3 regions of the Paenibacillus sp. MT124 genome follow, and region 2 is predicted to be linked to each of the others. Evidence: riboswitches for the same ligand, from Rfam matches in the RefSeq annotation. Region 2 holds a riboswitch; each other region holds the start of a gene.
What was found. Region 2 has a riboswitch for thiamine pyrophosphate ahead of AC3RCI_RS04205 (ABC transporter ATP-binding protein). Riboswitches for the same ligand answer to the same signal wherever they lie in the genome.

Region 1 (6,195 bases), 220 kb from region 2:
CTTCGGCGCAGATGCCGAGGTATTGGAGCCTCTTCATATACGTGACGAGATTCGCCGAATTGCAGAACAAATCGTGCAAAATTACGCTGCCCCTTCGCAAACCTGACAGACTGATGTCCAGTTCCTCTCGGTATACTTCATCTATATTCAAGCTGTACATAACGAGGAGGAAATGATAAATGAACGTCACGATATGCCAGAGCTGCGGAATGCCGCTGACCACCCCTACCCAATTCGGAACGGAAGCAGATGGAAGTGCAACCCGTGAATACTGCATCTATTGCTATAAAGAAGGCATGTTCCAACAGCCCAATATTACGCTGGAAGGCATGATTGAGATGTGCACCGCGATCCTCATCGAAGAAGGTATGGATGAGGAATCAGCGCGGGCAATGCTGCGCAATCAGCTTCCCTTTTTGAAACGATGGAGCGCCTCCAATCCGAAAGGTAACAACAATACGCACTCCGTTCAACCTGTTCGATATGTTACACTTCCTGGCAAACGCCTGGCTGGCATATCAGCCAGAACGACCAACGCGATCGAGATGAGCGGCCAAGGCTGTATTCAGGATCTATGGAGCCGCTACTTCACGTCAGAGCACATTCCTGCACCGGAAGCACCCCGATACGGCTGCTACACAGATTATACCGATGGTATACACGGGGAATACACCATCCTCGTAGGCCACGAGGTAGCTGCAGATGAAACGTTACCAGCTGGCATGAACTCCATCGAATTGCCACCAGCAACATACGCCGTTTTCACCTCCCGCAAGGGTCCAATGGCAGAAGTTGTAGGTGAAGCATGGGGCGCCGTTTGGGGCTGGAGCCATCAGAACGAGCGAACGTTTACCGGTGATTTCGAGTTATATGATGAACGGAGTATGGATCCTGCCCAAGTTCAGGTCGATATCTATATTGCGGTAAAACAAGCTAGGCCAACTACAGAATAATGATATTTATCTTTACATTTCTTGATTAACGTTGCACAAGCCATCCAGCTCGTTGGATGGCTTTTTTGGGTGCTGCTCCCCTCTCTCACCTGCAAAACACGTATAAAACCACCCCCATCACACTCACGACAACCGACTATGGTACCAAGTTAGTTAGCTTCAATGATACCTACTCTCCCAGACAATTTGTCTTATTTTCGACACAATTGACATTCCTGAAACTGGGACTATTCACTTAACACCCGATTCGATCCTCCCATATCAAACCTTGTATTTCAGGTTCTTTATTCCTGAATTTCCCTAAAACCGTTTACATCCTCTGAATACGGGGTAAAATCACTACAATCCAATTGGAATTACGTCATAACTTCCCGATTTCGTCTAACAAGTCACATATACCTATATGCGCACTTGGAACAACTACCAATCAAAATACATAGCCCATATAAGATGAATTTAATGTTTACACCCCAACGGAGAGGGCAGGACTCACTGAAGAAGCGAAGCGCTCGCCTAAAAGCTTTCTGCAAGAAAGCTACATCGGAAGCACAGGCAATCACCGGATTTTCCCCTTAAAGAGGGAATTCAAAAAATCTGGGGATAACAGCGATCGGAAGAGGGTACTGCTATCGCAGTGTTAATTGTAACGTTTATAGGCTCAACTTATTTATCTACCAAAAGGAGGAACCAAGATGATCCGCATGCCTATTCAGCAAATGATCCCGTACCACCACCAATATCCGCGCAACACGGCGACCACTGCTCCCAAAAAGGAGAATGAGAACACTCAAGGTCTATCCTTTCACGAGATTCTGCAGCAAAAAATGGCTCAAAAGAACGTATCTCCTTCCATGCGATAAAATGAAACCTGACTGTATTGGAGTCTGACTATAGAACCGTCCTTCTGCCATGTGGCGGAGGGACGGTTATTGGCATTGATTTAAACGCTGTACAGTTCCCGGTCGCGCTCCTATAATGGATTAAATATCTGCAGCACTTACGGCTCATAAAAAGAAGCATTGGCAAAGGGGAAGTCATTATGATCACAATCGGCTGTTATCACGCTCACTACTCCAACATCGCACTCATTGAAGAAGTGCTCGCCCCCTATGAAGTGGAACTTGTGCATTATGTCGATCCTGGTCTGGATCGCCTTAAGCAGGATACGGACTTCTCAGAGGCTGTCATTCGGGAAAAGGTATCCCAGACATTAAAGTGGATTGCCCAATGTCATGCAGATGCGATTCTAGTCACCTGTACTCTATTTGCTGCAGTACTGGCGCACGAAGCACAGCAAGTCTCCATCCCCGTTATCGGTATTGATGATCCATTATTGCAGAAGCTGCAGCAGGATTCGCAGGAATACATTTTAGCTTTTACCAATCCTGCAACGGTTGAAGGAACGATGGCGCGGGTGAATGAAGCACTACAGCAAGGTGAAACTAACGGGCAGGCAAACGTTGTGGCTGCTTCGAGAACAAAGGCCGCATTAATTCCTGGTACATTTGAGCTGATTATGCGCGGCGATAAGGAAGGATATATGGAGGCAGTGACAACGGGCTTGCAGCAACTAGCTGCACAGTCACCAGAGAAAACCATTGTAGCTGCTCAGCTATCCATGGCTCCCGCAGCTGCCCTTGCTTCAGCAAATACGGGAAGTGAGATATACAGCCCGCTCGCATCGCTGGCATCTCATTTGGAGCAGCAATTGAATATTGGTAGGCGTTAGTTAGGGGCCGTTCTTCTCCCAGTAGTGGAGAGAACGGCTTTTATATATCTTAGGCTGCCCAAATTGGGCTGTAATGGCGCTTAGGTTCGGGTTCGGTATTCCTCAGCCTTTTCCTGCATTCCGGCTGCCACAGCCTCATTATCGGATAATCCTTTGTCCGCGGCAAACGCACGAATATCCTGCGTAATGCGCATGCTGCAAAATTTAGGTCCACACATGGAGCAGAAATGGGCCTCCTTGGCCCCTTCAGCCGGGAGTGTCTCATCGTGATAGGACAGCGCACGTTCCGGATCCAGGGACAGGTTGAACTGGTCCCGCCAGCGGAATTCGAAGCGGGCCTTCGACAGCGCGTCATCCCGGCGCTGTGCACGCGGATGGCCTTTGGCCAGATCAGCGGCATGTGCCGCAATCTTGTAAGCAATAACGCCTTCCCGGACATCATCCTTGTTCGGCAGGCCCAGATGTTCCTTTGGTGTCACATAGCAGAGCATCGACGTTCCGAACCAGCCGATCATCGCCGCTCCAATGGCTGAGGTAATATGGTCATAGCCTGGTGCAATATCGGTTGTCAGCGGACCAAGTGTATAAAACGGTGCTTCCTTGCAGATCTCCATCTGAAGGTCGACATTCTCCTTAATCTTGTGCATCGGCACATGTCCTGGCCCCTCAATCATCACCTGCACATCATGCTTCCACGCAATCTGTGTCAGTTCACCAAGCGTAGCAAGTTCAGCCATCTGGGCTTCATCATTGGCATCATAGATGCTGCCCGGGCGGAGTCCATCCCCGAGAGAGAAGGCTACATCATACCTTTTCATGATTTCACAGATTTCCTCAAAATGCGTGTACAAAAAGTTCTCCTGATGGTGTGCAAGGCACCATGCCGCCATAATGGAACCACCTCTGGATACAATGCCGGTCATCCGTTTGGCTGTCATCGGTATGTAACGCAGCAGTACGCCTGCATGGATCGTAAAGTAATCCACACCCTGCTCTGCCTGCTCAATGAGCGTATCCCGGTACAACTCCCAGGTGAGTGCCTCGGCTTCGCCATTCACCTTCTCCAGCGCCTGATACAGCGGCACCGTCCCGATTGGTACCGGAGAATTGCGGATGATCCATTCCCGGGTGGTATGGATATCCTTGCCCGTGGAAAGATCCATTACCGTATCGGCCCCCCAGCGTACCGCCCAAGTCATTTTCTCCACTTCTTCTTCAATCGAAGAGGATACGGCAGAGTTGCCAATATTCGCGTTGATCTTCACGTGGAAGTGACGTCCGATCAGCATCGGTTCGCTCTCTGGATGATTAATATTGGATGGCAGAATGGCCCTGCCGCTCGCCAGCTCCTGCCGGACGAATTCCGGCTCCACGCCTTCACGAATAGCTGCAAACTCCATCTCAGGCGTAATGATGCCCTGCCTCGCATAGTGCATTTGGGTGACACAGCGTCCGGATTGTGCACGGAGCGGTTTGCCGCGGAGGCCTGGATATTCTTCAGCTCCGGTTCTCTTCCCTCCAGGCTTCAATCCGTTATCCTCCGGTTTGACGGTACGTCCCTGGTACGCCTCTACATCGTTTCGTTCTGTGATCCAGCGTGCACGCAAAGCTGGCAGGCCTGCCCGGATATCGGCGTGAAATCCAGGGTCCGTCATAGGGCCGCTCGTATCGTACACGCGCAGCGGCTCGTTATGCTCCACCCCTTGGGGTGTATTCGTGTCATGAAGGGCAATTTCACGCTCCGGTACAGCAATGTCCGGCCGTGAGCCCTGAATGTAAACTTTGCGGCTGCCGGGAAACGGTTGAACCCGTCCGGCCGCTACTGTTCCCTTTTCCAACCCCTGTCCTGAATGTTCCTGTGCCGTTGTTCTGTTGTTTGTGTTCATCGCTACCTCTTCCTCCTCGTTGGTCGTCCCATGGATGGGCCAGTTTGATCGCTCGTGCACCCGTTCCATATCATCCACGCATAGGCAAGAAAAGAGCGGCCAACTTCCAAAGAAAGAACATTACAGCGGCATAGCGCAGACAGAATCTGGCACAGGCATAATTGGGTTATACCCTACTCCAGCTCTCCCGCAAAAGAAGGTAACCACCTCTGCTGCGGATGATCGCTTGACACTGTATATAAAAAAGCCGGTTCCCGAGGGAACCGGCCTATGTCCATCACCCCATAACAAGCCTGATGCCAAGCTCCCTCAAGTGGAGACATGCCAAAGGCTGGATTATGCAGTGTTCGTGGTTGTATCGCCGATTACTTCCCTACGCTGGTATGATCCAGATCAGGTGCAAAGGGTCCGGAATCTCATGCGATCCCGTCTCAGTCCGGACAATTCGGACTCCCCCAGTAACGTTAACAGTTGCGGTATGTGTACCGCAGTTCCATATTCAATTCATTCCAGCCCCGCTGGGCTGTCCATTACAGACTAGCGCAAGCCAGTCAGAAATACAACCCTCTTTCTTCCAGAAACGCCGGATCAGGACAACATGAGGCCCATCTGCGCGGCTGCTTCCTTCAGTACAGGTGCATATTCGTGCAAAGTTTCCTGGGACAGGCGGCTAACGGGACCCGATACGGATAGTGCAGCAGCAATATTCCCCTTTCGATCCATAATAGGAACCGATACTGCAGCCGCTCCAGGCTCACGTTCTTCGTAGCTGGTCGCATATCCATTCTCCCGAATATCGCCCATCTGAGCCAGATAAACTTCGGGATCGATAAATACGGGCCATTCAGGGCCATTCATCAGTTCCTCCCTATCTTCTTCCGTCGCAAATGCCATGAGTACCTTGCTGGATGCCCCTACGGATAGAGGAAGACGTACGCCAACCGGAGCCACCCGCCGGATGGCCTGATCACTCTGAACAGCCTGAATACGGATACGCTCACTGCCATCCCGCAGGTACAGACTGACCGTTTCTCCCAAACGATCTCTGAGCCGCTCCATTGCAGGAAGCAGCAAAATGGCAGGATCATCACTGCGGGACATATGAGCAGACAGCTCCCAGATTCGAATGCCGAGCCTGTATTTCTCAGTGGCCGCATCGCGAATGACGAAGCCCTTCTCCTCCAGCGTCGCCATCAGACGATGAACCGTACTTTTGTGCAAACCAATCTGGCTCGCAATTTCTGTGAGTCCAAGATCGCTGCGTGTGGTAAAACATAATAATATATCCAGCGCCCGTTCCACAGCCCGGACGGTTAATTTGCGGTCTTCCATGGCATAATGCCCTCCTCATGTTTCATCACATGAAACTTGGTTACATAAATTATATGAGAAACAATCTCATCTGTAAACCAAAATGAGCCAAATCATGACGATATGAAGTGTATATATTTTCTTTTTATAAGACTAAATCCCCTGCAATTTGCACCATCAGGAAATGTTACCCATATATCTTTCGGACTATATAACAATTGCGTAACAAATGCCTCCAATCAATTGACTTTGACTATATGGAAACATACGATAAAGATATAAAAGCAAGACTTTGCTGCATAGGCAAGCAAGGACA
Region 2 (6,195 bases):
GACTTCGTCAGGGGTTAATAATCCGATCTCATCATAATGATGCAGTGTGCGCACACTGATCGAGGCAAGCTCGGCAACTTCTTTGACTTTCATGGCCATGATCAAACCTCCTTACACCACCGATTGTATAGCGTCACGTAACGTGAGAGTCAACAGATAAAAAAAGATGCGAGCCAGGAGGCCGCATCCAAAAAGTATGAACAATGATGAATGTTGGGAAGCGGTGAGGCAGCCAGTCTGAAGGAGCAGCCTGCCCCAGCGTGTGGGGAGGGGAGGCACGGCTATGCCTGCATCCCACGCACCGCGGCAGCGAACTGCGCAGCCGCTGCGCGCACATCGGCCGCGCCCGCGATGGCGGAGATGACGGCTACGCCGTCGGCTCCTGCCGCCATCACGGCGGCCGTGGTATCGGGCGTAATGCCACCGATACCCACCACCGGAACTGCGATGCCTGCGGCGCGCAGTTCCGCCACCCCGGCGGGGCCCAGCACAGCGTGGGCATCCGCCTTGGAGCGCGTCGGGTACATGGGCCCGACGCCAAGATAGTCGGCGCCCGCCTGCACGGCACGGCGCGCCTCAGCCACGGAGTGGGCGGATACGCCAAGCATCCGCCCCGCTCCGATGCGGGCGCGTACCAGCGCCGCGTCCGCATCGTCCTGGCCGACATGCATGCCGTCGGCCTCCACGGCCACAGCCAGCTCCACATCATCGTTCACGATGAACGGAATCCCGTGCTGGCTGCACACCTCGCGAAGCTGCATCGCAAGCGTGATGCGAGCTTCGCCAGCAAGTGCGCCAGTTCCCTTCTCGCGGAACTGGAACAGCGTGATGCCGCCGGCGATGGCTTGGCGCAGCACATCCACAGGGTTCAGCGCTGTATTCACGCTGCCCATCACCAGGTACACCTGCATGGCCTGGCGTACCGCCTCTGCATCCCATCTGCGCATCACTGCTCACCCCGCTGTCTGCGCTGATACGCAAAATGATTCGTTGGCCCGTGTCCGCTCCCAATCCCCAGTTCATCCTCAATGGCTGCCTGAATGAACGCTCGCGCGGTTGTTACGGCAGCCAGGACAGACGAGCCCTTGGCCAGTTCGGCCGTAATGGCGGCAGAGTACGTACATCCGGTCCCATGGGTGTGGCGTGTCACAATGCGTACGTTCTCAAGATAATGAAAGGACGTGCCGTCATAGAGCACATCAACAATCATCCCGTTACCTTCAGCATGTCCGCCTTTGACCAGAGCATACGCGGAGCCCATGTGCACGATTCTTCTAGCGGCTTCTTCACGATCCGCCAGATTGCGGATGGTCATTCCGGTGATCAGTTCGGCTTCCGGAATATTCGGTGTTGTGATTAATGCATGTGGAAGCAGATCCGTGATCAGGGCGTGTACCGCCTCCTGCTGAAGCAAAGGGGCACCACCTTTCGCTACCATGACCGGATCAATGACCAGATTGGTCCAGCCGAATTGCCGCCATTTCTCGGAAACCAAGCGAATGGTTTCTGCGCTGAAGAGCATGCCTGTTTTTACCGCTCCGGGCTGGAAGTCTTCACCTGTGGAGTCGAGCTGCTGGGCAATGCCTTCCAAAGGAACCGGATAGACTCCCTGAACGCCTAGTGTATTCTGTGCGGTAACCGCAGTAATAACAGACAAGCCGTAAGCGCCCAGTTCCTGAAAGGTTTTCAAATCCGCTTGAATACCGGCCCCGCCGCCATTATCCGACCCGGCAATCGTGAGTGCCTGCGCCATACTCATTGGGTATCACCGCCAAGCTGTCGCACCTGAGCCCGCTGTGCAAGCACGTCCGGAGTTACCAGTGCAAGCTGGTTTAACAGCTCGATCTGGAAACTGCCTGGCCCGAGGTTGGCTGTGCGCTCGGCTGCGATCTCGGCTGCAACGCCATAGAAGGCAAGTGCTTCAACAACACTGCTTAGCAATTCTTCTCCAGACGGTGCAACCGCAGCAAAGGCACCGATGATGGAGCTAAGCAAACATCCTGCGCCAGTGACCTGGGTGAGCAGGGCATGGCCATTTTGCGTTAGGAACGTGGTCCGCCCATCCGTAATGACATCCTCGCGTCCAGTGATAACGACAACACAGCCAAGCTTCTGTGCTGCCCGCTCGGCGATCCCGGTACGGTCACCTTCGCCGTGGCCTGCATCGACACCCTTGATGCTCCAGTTCTCGCCTATGACATTGGCGACTTCCGCCACATTACCCCGCAGTACGGTAAGCCGAAGCTCACGTACGAGCATCTGAACCGTATCTGTGCGATAGGCCGTAGCACCAGCTCCCACCGGGTCAAGTACAACTGGCACATGATGGGCATTGGCCGATTGTCCGGCGAGGCGTATGGCTTGAACGACCTGGTCATCGAGTGTGCCAATGTTGAGCACGACCGCTCCGGCCATTTTAGCGACATCGGCTACCTCTTCATGTGCGTAGGCCATGAAGGGAGAGGCGCCCAGTGCGAGCAGACCGTTGGCCGTAAAGGGAGCAACCACGAGGTTGGTGATATTGTGAACCAGTGGATTTTGAGTACGAACACGTGCCAGATATGACATTTGAAATTCCCTCCTGATAAGCGATTATTTTTTAGCAGCAACTGTACTTTTTACTTCTCCTGCAAGTTGATAAACGCATCCTCGGCCTGTACCGAATCCGGAATCAATTCACGTTGTACCAGCCACTTCCGCACGTTATCCCAGGAGGAAGGTTCCTGCCAGCCGAACGGAATACCTTCTTCAGTCATGAGCGGAAGCAGAATGTCCAGGCTCTTTGTTTCAATTTCCCGATCCAGCGGGGACGTCTCATTTTCGTGTGTGAGCAGGATGTTCAAAGCTTCATCGGGATGCTCGGTCACATAGTTCTGACCTTCCTGGATCGCTTTGACGAAGCGGGTGAGCTGATCCTTCTTCGCCTCAATTCCCTCGTCACTTGCTGTAAGAACAAGTTCGTAATAATCCGGCACGCCGAAATCAACGGGATTAATCGACTTGACGGGATGACCTTCTTTCTCGAGAATCAACTGTTCATGATTGATAAAACCACCCATGATCGCATCGGCCTGACCGGAGGCCAGCGAAGGGATCAGATCAAATCCGACATCCACCAAATTCATGCGGTCTGGATCGCCGCCATCCTGACTCATCATCGTACGCACCATGGCTTCATATAGGGGAACGGAGGAATACCCTACCGTCAGTCCTTCAAGATCTTTGGGTGAGTTCACCTTCCCCTCCGTTTCCGTCAGCAGATGAACGAGTGGATGCCGAACGACAGCGGCAATGGATCGTACGGGAATGCCTTCTCCACGGGCTAGCAAAATTTGCGGCTGGTAGCTCAGCGCCAGGTCCACTTTGCCAGCAGCAACAAGTTTGAGCGCATCATTCGTATCGGCAGGCATCTGAATATCCACATCGAGACCTTGGTCTGCGAAATATCCATTCTCCTGCGCTGCGTAGATAAAGGAATGGACAGCGTTTGGATACCAGTCGAGCATGATGGACAATGAATCATGGTCACCAGACGACGATTCGGTTGATGTTGAATCTTTGCCCTGTACCTGGGAATCGGACGATGATGGGTTCGCACCCGTATTGCCACAACCGCTGCCGATCAGTAATAAACAGATGAGGGCAGGAAGCAGAGTGTGAATGAGTTTCTTTTTTCTCATGGATAAATGGGCCTCGTTTCGTTCATTTTTGTTTGGTTCCAATCGCTGATATGTTCCAAAGAGATCGACAGGAAGGAGCAGCACTTTGTTATCTCATTGCGATTGCTTTTTTATCGACTTTCCTCTTCGTGCATGGTCTGCATTCCGCTTCAATCCGAGGACTCGCTCCAGCCAGGCAATAAGCACGAACAGACCGATGCCCAGCAGGGATAACAGCAGAATGGAGGCAAACATGGCATCGGTATTCATGCTGCTGGACATTCTGCGGCTGAAATAACCAAGTCCTTTGCTGCCTCCGAGCCATTCGCCAATGGTTGCCCCGACCACGCAGTACACCACCGACATCTTCAATCCTGAAAAGAAAGAGGGCAGCGCAAGAGGTACCTGAAGCTTGCGGAACAGATCCCACTTGCTTGCTCCCATGGTCATCAGCAGTTCGCGCTGTTCCGGGTCGCCTTGACGGAGACCATCATAGGTGCTGACCACAATCGGGAAGAACGCGATCAGAAACACCACAGCGACTTTGCTCCAGAGCGTGTAGCCAAACCACAGAATGAACACAGGAGACAGGGCAATCAGTGGAATCGTCTGGCTGATTACGATGAAGGGATACAGCGCCTTTTCAATCGAACGGCTGAGGTGCATGCCTGCTGCCAAAGCGCTTCCGGCCACGATGGACAAGCCGAAGCCAACTGCTACCTCCATCAATGTGGCAGGCAGATGGGTTCCCAGGAGCAGATGCCGATGCTCAACTAGAGAACTCGCTATGGATGTAGGTGCAGGGATGATGAAAGAAGGGACCCAGCCCAATCGCACGATGCATTCCCAGCTGACCAGCATCAGGAGGAGAAGCGCAGCGAACAGGCCATAGCGGGCAAACCATCTGCTGACGTTAAAGCTTCGCATGTAGTTGTTCCTCCAACCGTTGTCGCATCTTTATAAGGTCCGGATCGTAGACCATGCCCGAATGTCTCGGACGGGGCAGAGGCACCGTCATGTCCAGCAGCTGCCGACCGCCAGGAGTCAGAAGGACAATCCGGTCACTTAATAACAGGGCTTCTTCGATATCATGCGTAATGAACAGCACCGTTTTGCCGAGGCTTTCCCACAACTCAAGCAGCCAGCGATGCATCTCTCGCTTGGTCATAGCATCGAGTGCGCCGAAGGGCTCGTCCAGCAGCATCAGCTGTCCTCCCGTCAACAACGTGCGAAGCAGGGCAACCCGCTGCTTCATGCCGCCGGACAGTTCGTCCGGGTAGGCATGCTCATAGCCAAATAAGCCGAATCTGTCGAGTCCGGCCATAATGTCAGCGCGCAGCTTCACCTTGTCCTGCTTCCACGGGGCAAGCTCCGATGGAAGCAGGCAGTTCTCCATGACCGTCCGCCAGGATAACAGCAAATCCTTCTGCGGCATGTAGGCGACTCGACCAAGTCGCTGTCCTGGCGGCACCCCAGCAATTTCGATCGTGCCGTCCGTCGGTTCAAGCAAGCCTGCCAGCAGCTTGAAGAGCGTACTCTTGCCCGACCCGCTGGAGCCGATCAGCGAGACGAATTCTCCCTTTTTTACACACATCGACACATTGGAGAGGACGGGGGAATGTCTCTGATCCGGAAAAGTGAAGGTCATGTTGTCAATCTGTACATCGTTGCTCATTTGGTTCCTTGACCCCCTTGGAATAAAAACTGCCTGAACGGAAATGCACGTTGTATGCGATCTGTATGTAAACGCGAAAAAGCCCGCCCATTTCCGGAGAAATGAGTGGGCCTATTAAGTTCAACCGACATTCATGTTCATATGAATATGAAAAAAATCCGTTAACTGAAAGTCCGCTCCACTTCCCTCCGCTGGTATGATCCAGATCAGGTTCAAAGGGTCCGAATACGTTCATTCGTCTCAGCCGCAAGGCTCCCCTAGTGCAATCGTTCAAGATATGCAGTTGTGTACACAGCATATATCACGTGCCCGCGAGATGTAAAGAGGGCTTAGTGACAAAAGTTAAACGTTAAACCCATTCGCGGATTTACCTTGGCTTCCTAACCCGATATAATGGTGATGGCACCTATGGGCCGGATTACAAATGAGGGTGGGACTGTTCTCCCTCCTAAGCAGAATGGGGACCCCGAGTTGAAAACGTTCAAGAAAGTATATATTGAAATTACAAGCATATGTAACCTGGCATGCAGCTTCTGTCCGCAGACCAAGCGTGCCAAAGGATTCATTGACCCTGAAGTCTTCAACAATATATTGGATCAGATTAAGCCACATACCAAACACATTTATTTGCATGTCAAAGGGGAGCCGTTACTTCACCCCAAAATTGATTTGTTACTGGATTCCGCACACGAGAAGGGATTCAAGGTAAACATAACAACGAACGGAACATTGCTGCCCAAGACCCAACATAAGCTGCTTGGCAAACCGGCGTTGCGACAAATGAACTTCTCGCTGCACAGCTTCGACGGGCACGAGGGATCGACGGACCGTGAGGGATACCTCAATAATATTTTGTCCTTT
Region 3 (6,195 bases), 3.1 Mb from region 2:
CGGATCTGAATTCCGGTACTTGGAAAAGAACATATATTAAAGCTCGCCGCGTACTGTAGTTATACTTTAACTTCTACTATAGACAGGCAGTTGGGACCGGATCTTGGATCCGGTCCTTTTATATTTACCCGGATTTCTCAGGATTACAAACAGGCGTATTTTGGTAACTTAAGGTCATATTGATGCTGGGAGTCATTCATTAACTGGTATGAAGCATGTAGCCGATGCCGCGTACGGTATGGATCAGTTTAATATCCCTACCTTTATCAACCTTAACACGCAAATGTTTAATATATACGTCAACTACATTGGTATCCATCGCAAAATCATACCCCCAAACTTCCCTTAGAATTGAACTCCGCGTACACGCCTCATTCACATGCCTGGCCAAAAATTCCAGCAGTTCATATTCTTTTGGTGTCAACATGAGGTATTCCCCTGAACGACTTACCCTGCGTGAACGCAGATTCACTTTAAGATCATGCACAACGATGACCTCCTCATCTGTTCGGGCTGCATTCGAGAAGACGCGGAGTAAATTTCGAATTCTCGCCATCACGATTTTCCACTGAAACGGTTCAACAATGACATCATTCGCGCCTTGATCAAGCCAAGCGACGATCTGTTCCGGGGTTGCCTGTGGTGTAATCACGATAATAGGAACGACGCCTTCCTTATACTCCATTAGCCATTGCAGTTCCTCCACAATTGAATTGTCGTGATCCTCATCCACTATGCCAATAATCATGCTGCAGCTTTCCAGCTGGGCGTCCTGTTCCTGATACAGTTCTTCCCATTTAATATCAAATACGGAGTAGCTCTCGGTACTTAACACTTCCTTAATCGAGTTCGTTCGGTCTTTGGCACCAATAAGTAAAATGGACGTTTTCATTTCGTTTCACCCGGCCTGTCTCAACCGCTGTCAAGGTGAATTCGCTTATCATTTCCACCTGGAGTACAGCAACCTATTGTTTGCTTAGCATGCCGTAAAACGAAAAAGTCCATTCCCCTATAGGGAACAGACTGTTGAATTTAATCATTTAGCCAAAATATCGATGTACGAGTGTACGAGCTTCTGCAGTATCTTTTGTGCCGTGAACCAGAACACGTCCATCCTGAAAAATAACCAATCGATGCAGCCCTGTCGTAAAAGAGATCAGGAACGGATTGACTTCAACGGGTCCTTCATCAAGTCTCCTCAGACGCTCAGCCGTATCTTGAAGATTCAGCTTCATCGAGCGAGAAGGACGAATCTGAACTGTATCCCTACCGCATAACACATCCGTTTTCTCCAGATTTGCAGCGGAAAGGTATGGATAGGAAGCGGTATTTCCGCAGGAAGGACAATCTGCTTTTTTGGCACCATCCACATTAATGGATATGTACTCATTCCGCCATACATCAAACGACAACAGCTTACGCCGCAGCGCACCTTCATTACCGCTAAGCAGCTTCATCGCTTCTGCTGTCTGGTTCGCCGTTACCATCTGCACAGCCTGGGGTATAATCCCCGATGTATCGCAAGTATCTCCACCGAGCGGTACCTCGCCAAGTAAACAGTTCAGACAAGGGGTATCCCCGGGCAGGAACGTATACGTGATACCATAACTTCCCACACACCCTCCATAAATCCAGGGAATGCGGTATTTCTGGGACATGTCATTAATCAGCAGCCTTGTATCAAAATTATCCGTGGCATCCATGATAAGATCTGCATTTTGAATGAGATCCTCCAGCTCGTCTGCACGGACATCCATCACCTTGCCTTCAATGACAACCGAGGAGTTGATATCGAGCAGGCGTTTTTCGGCTGCCATCGCTTTTGGCATTCGCTGAACTGCATCCTGTTCAACATAGAGCTGCTGTCGCTGCAGGTTGCTCCATTCCACATAGTCCCGGTCCGCAATGGTAATGTGTCCAATACCTGACCTGGCGAGCGTCTCTGCAATGCCGGTTCCCAGTGCACCGGCACCCACGATAACAACCCTGCTGTTGTTCAGTCTGCGCTGACCTTCTTTGCCAAGCGGAGCGTATCGTTCCTGTCTCGAATATCGATCACTTTGCTCCGTTGAATTTGTTTCTTCTATCATGTATGAACCATTCCTTCCGCCGGACTGCTGGCTGCCGCATAACGCTTAACGGGTATCATGCCTGCTTCATAAGCAAGTCTTCCCGCTTCAACTCCCATTCGCATCGCTTTTGCCATTTTAACCGGATCTCCCGAACCGGATACCGCCGTATTCAACAGCACACCATCCGCCCCCAGCTCCATGGCATATGCAGCATCTTTGGGGGAACGCAATCCGGCATCCACAATTACAGGAACAACCGCTTGCTCCATTATAATTTCCAGGTTGTACGGGTTGATAATGCCTCTTCCTGCTCCGATCGGTGAAGCTCCAGGCATGACTGCATGAACCCCAAGCAGCTGTAGCCGTTTGGCTAAAATCACATCATCCGAGATATAAGGCAGTACGATGAATCCTTTTTCCAACAGGATCTCGCAGGCCTTGTATGTTTCGATCGGATCTGGCAGCAGTGTGATCCCATCTCCGATCACTTCTACTTTTATCATATCACAAAGTCCTGAGGCACGGGCAAGTTCAGCGATTCGGACGGCCTCTTCTGCCGTGGAAGCACCCGCGGTGTTAGGGAGTAAAGTGAATCGCTTCAAATCGAGTGTATCCAGGAAGTGGCGTTTATCCCGATCTTCCAAGTTCAAACGTCGAACGGCAAAAGTCAACACTTCGGTTCCTGACGCTTCTACCGCTTGACTCTGTACATCCAAATCGTCAAATTTGCCCGTACCCAACAACAATCTAGAATGAAATGAATGGTGTCCTATCTTCAGCATGTTTTAACCGCCTCCCACAAAATGTACGATCTCAATTCGGTCTCCGTCTCTTAATACGGTGGATGCATGGTGTTCCCTCATCAAAATCTGACGATTTAACTCAACCACCACAGTTTTCACCTGCAAATTAAAGGATTGCAGCAACTGATCCACATGATTCAAATCGTCGTCAATGTTCATGCTCTGCCCGTTTACGATGATGTTCACTGCATAATCTCCTTTCTGCTCAAACGCTCTGGACGCAATTCATCAATGCCAAGCTCCTCCGAAGAATGGCCAGCCATCAAATCAGCCATCAGGCTGCCGGTAATTGCACTCAGTAAGATGCCGTTTCTGTAATGTCCAAACGCGGTATATAACCCGGGTATGCTTTTACAAGCTCCCAGATAAGGCAAACCGTCAGGGGTTGATGGTCGAACCCCTGCCCAGGCACGGATAAACTGGGCTTGCTGTATTCGAGGGACCCACCCTGCTGCGGATGCAAGCAGCTTTTGGATGCCTTCAACAGTAACTTCTCGATCTGAGCGTCCCGGTAAACTGGTAGCTCCGATCCAAACTTCGCCGTTTGCTTTGGGGACAATGTATACATTATCTGCATAAACCGTCTTGTCAGGTCTGTAATCTGCATCATGTTTCGGAAATTGTATTGCTGCAATTTCACCTTTTACGGGAAGAGTGGGCAGGTTAAGACCCACCTGCTTCAACATATCTCCACCTTGTAATCCAGCTGTGATAACCACATGTTTACACGTTAATCTTCCAATCGACGTTTCCACACCCTGGATTCCACTCGAATCCGCAGTTAGACTAACATTGTGTACACCTTCGATTACTTTAGCTCCCATTGTTTGAGCTGCTCCCGCATAGGCACGTGCCAAATTGACAGGGAGAAGTTCACTTTCTGAAGCCCTATATAGAGCCCCGAAAGTTTCCTTGCTTATCCATGGGGCTTCACGTTGAAGCTTTGAATGATCCCACCACATTTGCTCTGTAGGCAAAACTGTACTTCTTCTCGAATCGCTATACGTTTTCATCTCGGCTTCATTCCGAAATGGTGTAATAAATCCACTCTGCTGCAGGCCAATTTCAATGCCGCTTAGTAGTTCAAGCTGTTCTTTTTGCTGATACAGTCGTTTTCTACTTTCATATGCTAGCTTTGACATCACAGTAGTATGAAACGTCTCGCTGTCTGCAGCTAACATGCCCGCTGCCGCAGAAGATGTCTCACTTGCAATACGCACACGCTCGATTAAAATCACTTCTTTACCTCGTGAAGCTAGCTCATACGCGATGGCACAACCTATAACGCCGCCTCCCACAATAATAGTTTCCGCATGAAGCTTGCCACGAATATTTCCACGTATTTGGGTCGTACAAGCTGCTCCATTTCGGTAAAGGCTGCCACTTCGTCTTCGGCCTCTTGCTTCTCCGTTCAATCATTCACCTCCGTTATTCATTCTTTCTTTCTATCGTTCAATAGCCCACCTCAAGGCTGCTGCCGCACTTTCCGGATTATCACTGGTCCAGATCGAAGATATTACTGCCGCACCATTTGCTCCGGCTGCACGTACAGCAGCTATGTTTGCCGGTTCAATTCCGCCAATGGCAATTACGGGAATGGAAACAGCTGAGCATATTTCAGACAGTGCATCTATCCCTCTCGGCTTGATCCCAGGTTTACTGCTGGAGGAAAATACATGACCATAAAAGAGATAATCCGCTCCCCGTTCTTCAGCTGCTCTAGCTTCGTGAAGAGAGTGAACAGAGATACCGAGACGAAGTCGATCGCATTTGTTCAGGCTGCTGCCTTGAGTAGTCGCCATATCGGACTGACCCCAATGAATCCTCTCAATGAAAACATGTTTCTCCAACTTATTCAGCTCACATAGACCATTGATTACGATCCTGTCAGATGGAATTCCTGCGTTCAGCAAACTGTGAGCCCATTGAATTTTTTGTTCGGTGGTTAGATGTTTTTCCCGGATGTGGATATAGTCAAGCCAAGGCCATGCATCCGCTGCAATCTTCAGAAAACGTTGTTGATCCCCTACCCCTGGTGAAACAGCATGCAGTTCAAACGATAGTGATTTCACAGGTTTTTTAAAGGTATCCGTTTGGTTTCACCTTCCTTGCCGTCACAATATGTAAGCACAAAAAAGCCACTCCCGTAGGGAGTGGCCGCGATAACATGTCCAGTTAGTTAAATGAGCTTCACATGCCAGTTGTCAGGTATACAAGCTATTAAATCATAGCCCTGATATATACGAGATACCTTCATGTTCCACTTGTGAGCATTCACATTCGCTACAAAATCGAATATTAATTTGCCCATATCATTAACTAAAACGCGCCACTTCCCTACGCTGGTATAATCCAGATCAGGTGCAAAGGGTCCGGAATCGCATTATTCCATCTCAGCCGCATCGAGCGGCCCCCCTAGTGATCGTATGAAGTTGTAGCCTATGTTACCATAGTCACCTTTTTTTGTCACCGTTGATTTTCAAACTCATGTGGCTGAATGTTTTGATTGTAGAGCACTAGATTGCTCCGCAACAACTAGTTTTTCTCAGACCAGGCTTCAACGTCCCATGTCTTGGTGACCCAATCCTGATAAAATTCAGGTTCATGCGAAACGAGCAGCACTGTACCTTTAAACTCTTGTAAAGCTCGTTTTAGCTCCGCTTTTGCTGTTACATCCAAGTGGTTTGTCGGTTCATCAAACAGGATCCAGTTGCTTTCACGCATCAGAAGCTTGCACAAGCGAACTTTCGCTTGTTCTCCCCCACTAAGTGCACTCAGCGGACGAGTGATATGCTCGTTTTTCAAACCACAGCGGGCCAGATGCCCGCGTACTTCATTCTGAGTTAGATGGGAGAATTCGTTCCACACATCTTCAATTGGGGTAATGTTACCAGCCCGAACTTCTTGTTCAAAGTAAGCCGTTTCCAGATAATCCCCCAGGAACGTTTTACCGCTGATCGGCGGGATTTTGCCCAATATGGTTTTAAGAAGTGTCGACTTACCTACACCGTTACATCCAACAATGGCTATTTTCTCACCACGTTCAATGGTCATTGTCATCTTAGGCAGCAAAGGGTAGGAATAACCAATCTCGAAATCAATTCCCTCGAATACTGTTTTGCTGCTGGCACGGGCATCTTTGAATTTAAATGTCGGCTTTGCTGCTTCATCCGGGCGATCAATTCGTTCAATCTTGCCCAGCTGTTTCTCACGGCTTTTGGCACGTCCGGAAGTGGAGGCTCTTGCCTTGTTACGCTGAATGAAATCTTCCTGTTTCTTAATATATTCCTGCTGTTTCTCATAAGCGTCGATATGTTGTG

Region 1: another riboswitch for thiamine pyrophosphate. It lies ahead of thiC (phosphomethylpyrimidine synthase ThiC); the one in region 2 lies ahead of AC3RCI_RS04205 (ABC transporter ATP-binding protein).
Region 3: another riboswitch for thiamine pyrophosphate. It lies ahead of AC3RCI_RS17785 (thiamine phosphate synthase); the one in region 2 lies ahead of AC3RCI_RS04205 (ABC transporter ATP-binding protein).

Annotation. Positions count from the first base shown of each region.
Region 1 is NZ_CM179500.1:666,985-673,179, reverse strand. Features, by position in the region: gene AC3RCI_RS03250 (helix-turn-helix transcriptional regulator) at 1-106, shown strand, start outside; gene AC3RCI_RS03245 (zinc ribbon domain-containing protein) at 180-953, shown strand; gene AC3RCI_RS03240 (hypothetical protein) at 1,646-1,813, shown strand; gene AC3RCI_RS03235 (hypothetical protein) at 1,993-2,682, shown strand; gene thiC (phosphomethylpyrimidine synthase ThiC) at 2,763-4,568, opposite strand; TPP riboswitch at 4,922-5,035, opposite strand; gene AC3RCI_RS03225 (IclR family transcriptional regulator) at 5,157-5,900, opposite strand.
Region 2 is NZ_CM179500.1:890,137-896,331, forward strand. Features, by position in the region: gene AC3RCI_RS04175 (MerR family transcriptional regulator) at 1-99, opposite strand, end outside; gene thiE (thiamine phosphate synthase) at 282-947, opposite strand; gene thiD (bifunctional hydroxymethylpyrimidine kinase/phosphomethylpyrimidine kinase) at 947-1,759, opposite strand; gene thiM (hydroxyethylthiazole kinase) at 1,756-2,568, opposite strand; gene AC3RCI_RS04195 (ABC transporter substrate-binding protein) at 2,619-3,680, opposite strand; gene AC3RCI_RS04200 (ABC transporter permease) at 3,774-4,586, opposite strand; gene AC3RCI_RS04205 (ABC transporter ATP-binding protein) at 4,573-5,334, opposite strand; TPP riboswitch at 5,501-5,603, opposite strand; gene AC3RCI_RS04210 (radical SAM/SPASM domain-containing protein) at 5,806-6,195, shown strand, end outside.
Region 3 is NZ_CM179500.1:3,956,687-3,962,881, forward strand. Features, by position in the region: gene AC3RCI_RS17755 (C40 family peptidase) at 1-59, shown strand, start outside; gene AC3RCI_RS17760 (winged helix-turn-helix domain-containing protein) at 200-892, opposite strand; gene AC3RCI_RS17765 (ThiF family adenylyltransferase) at 1,041-2,090, opposite strand; gene AC3RCI_RS17770 (thiazole synthase) at 2,087-2,854, opposite strand; gene thiS (sulfur carrier protein ThiS) at 2,858-3,061, opposite strand; gene thiO (glycine oxidase ThiO) at 3,058-4,290, opposite strand; gene AC3RCI_RS17785 (thiamine phosphate synthase) at 4,321-4,947, opposite strand; TPP riboswitch at 5,193-5,302, opposite strand; gene AC3RCI_RS17790 (ABC-F family ATP-binding cassette domain-containing protein) at 5,411-6,195, opposite strand, start outside.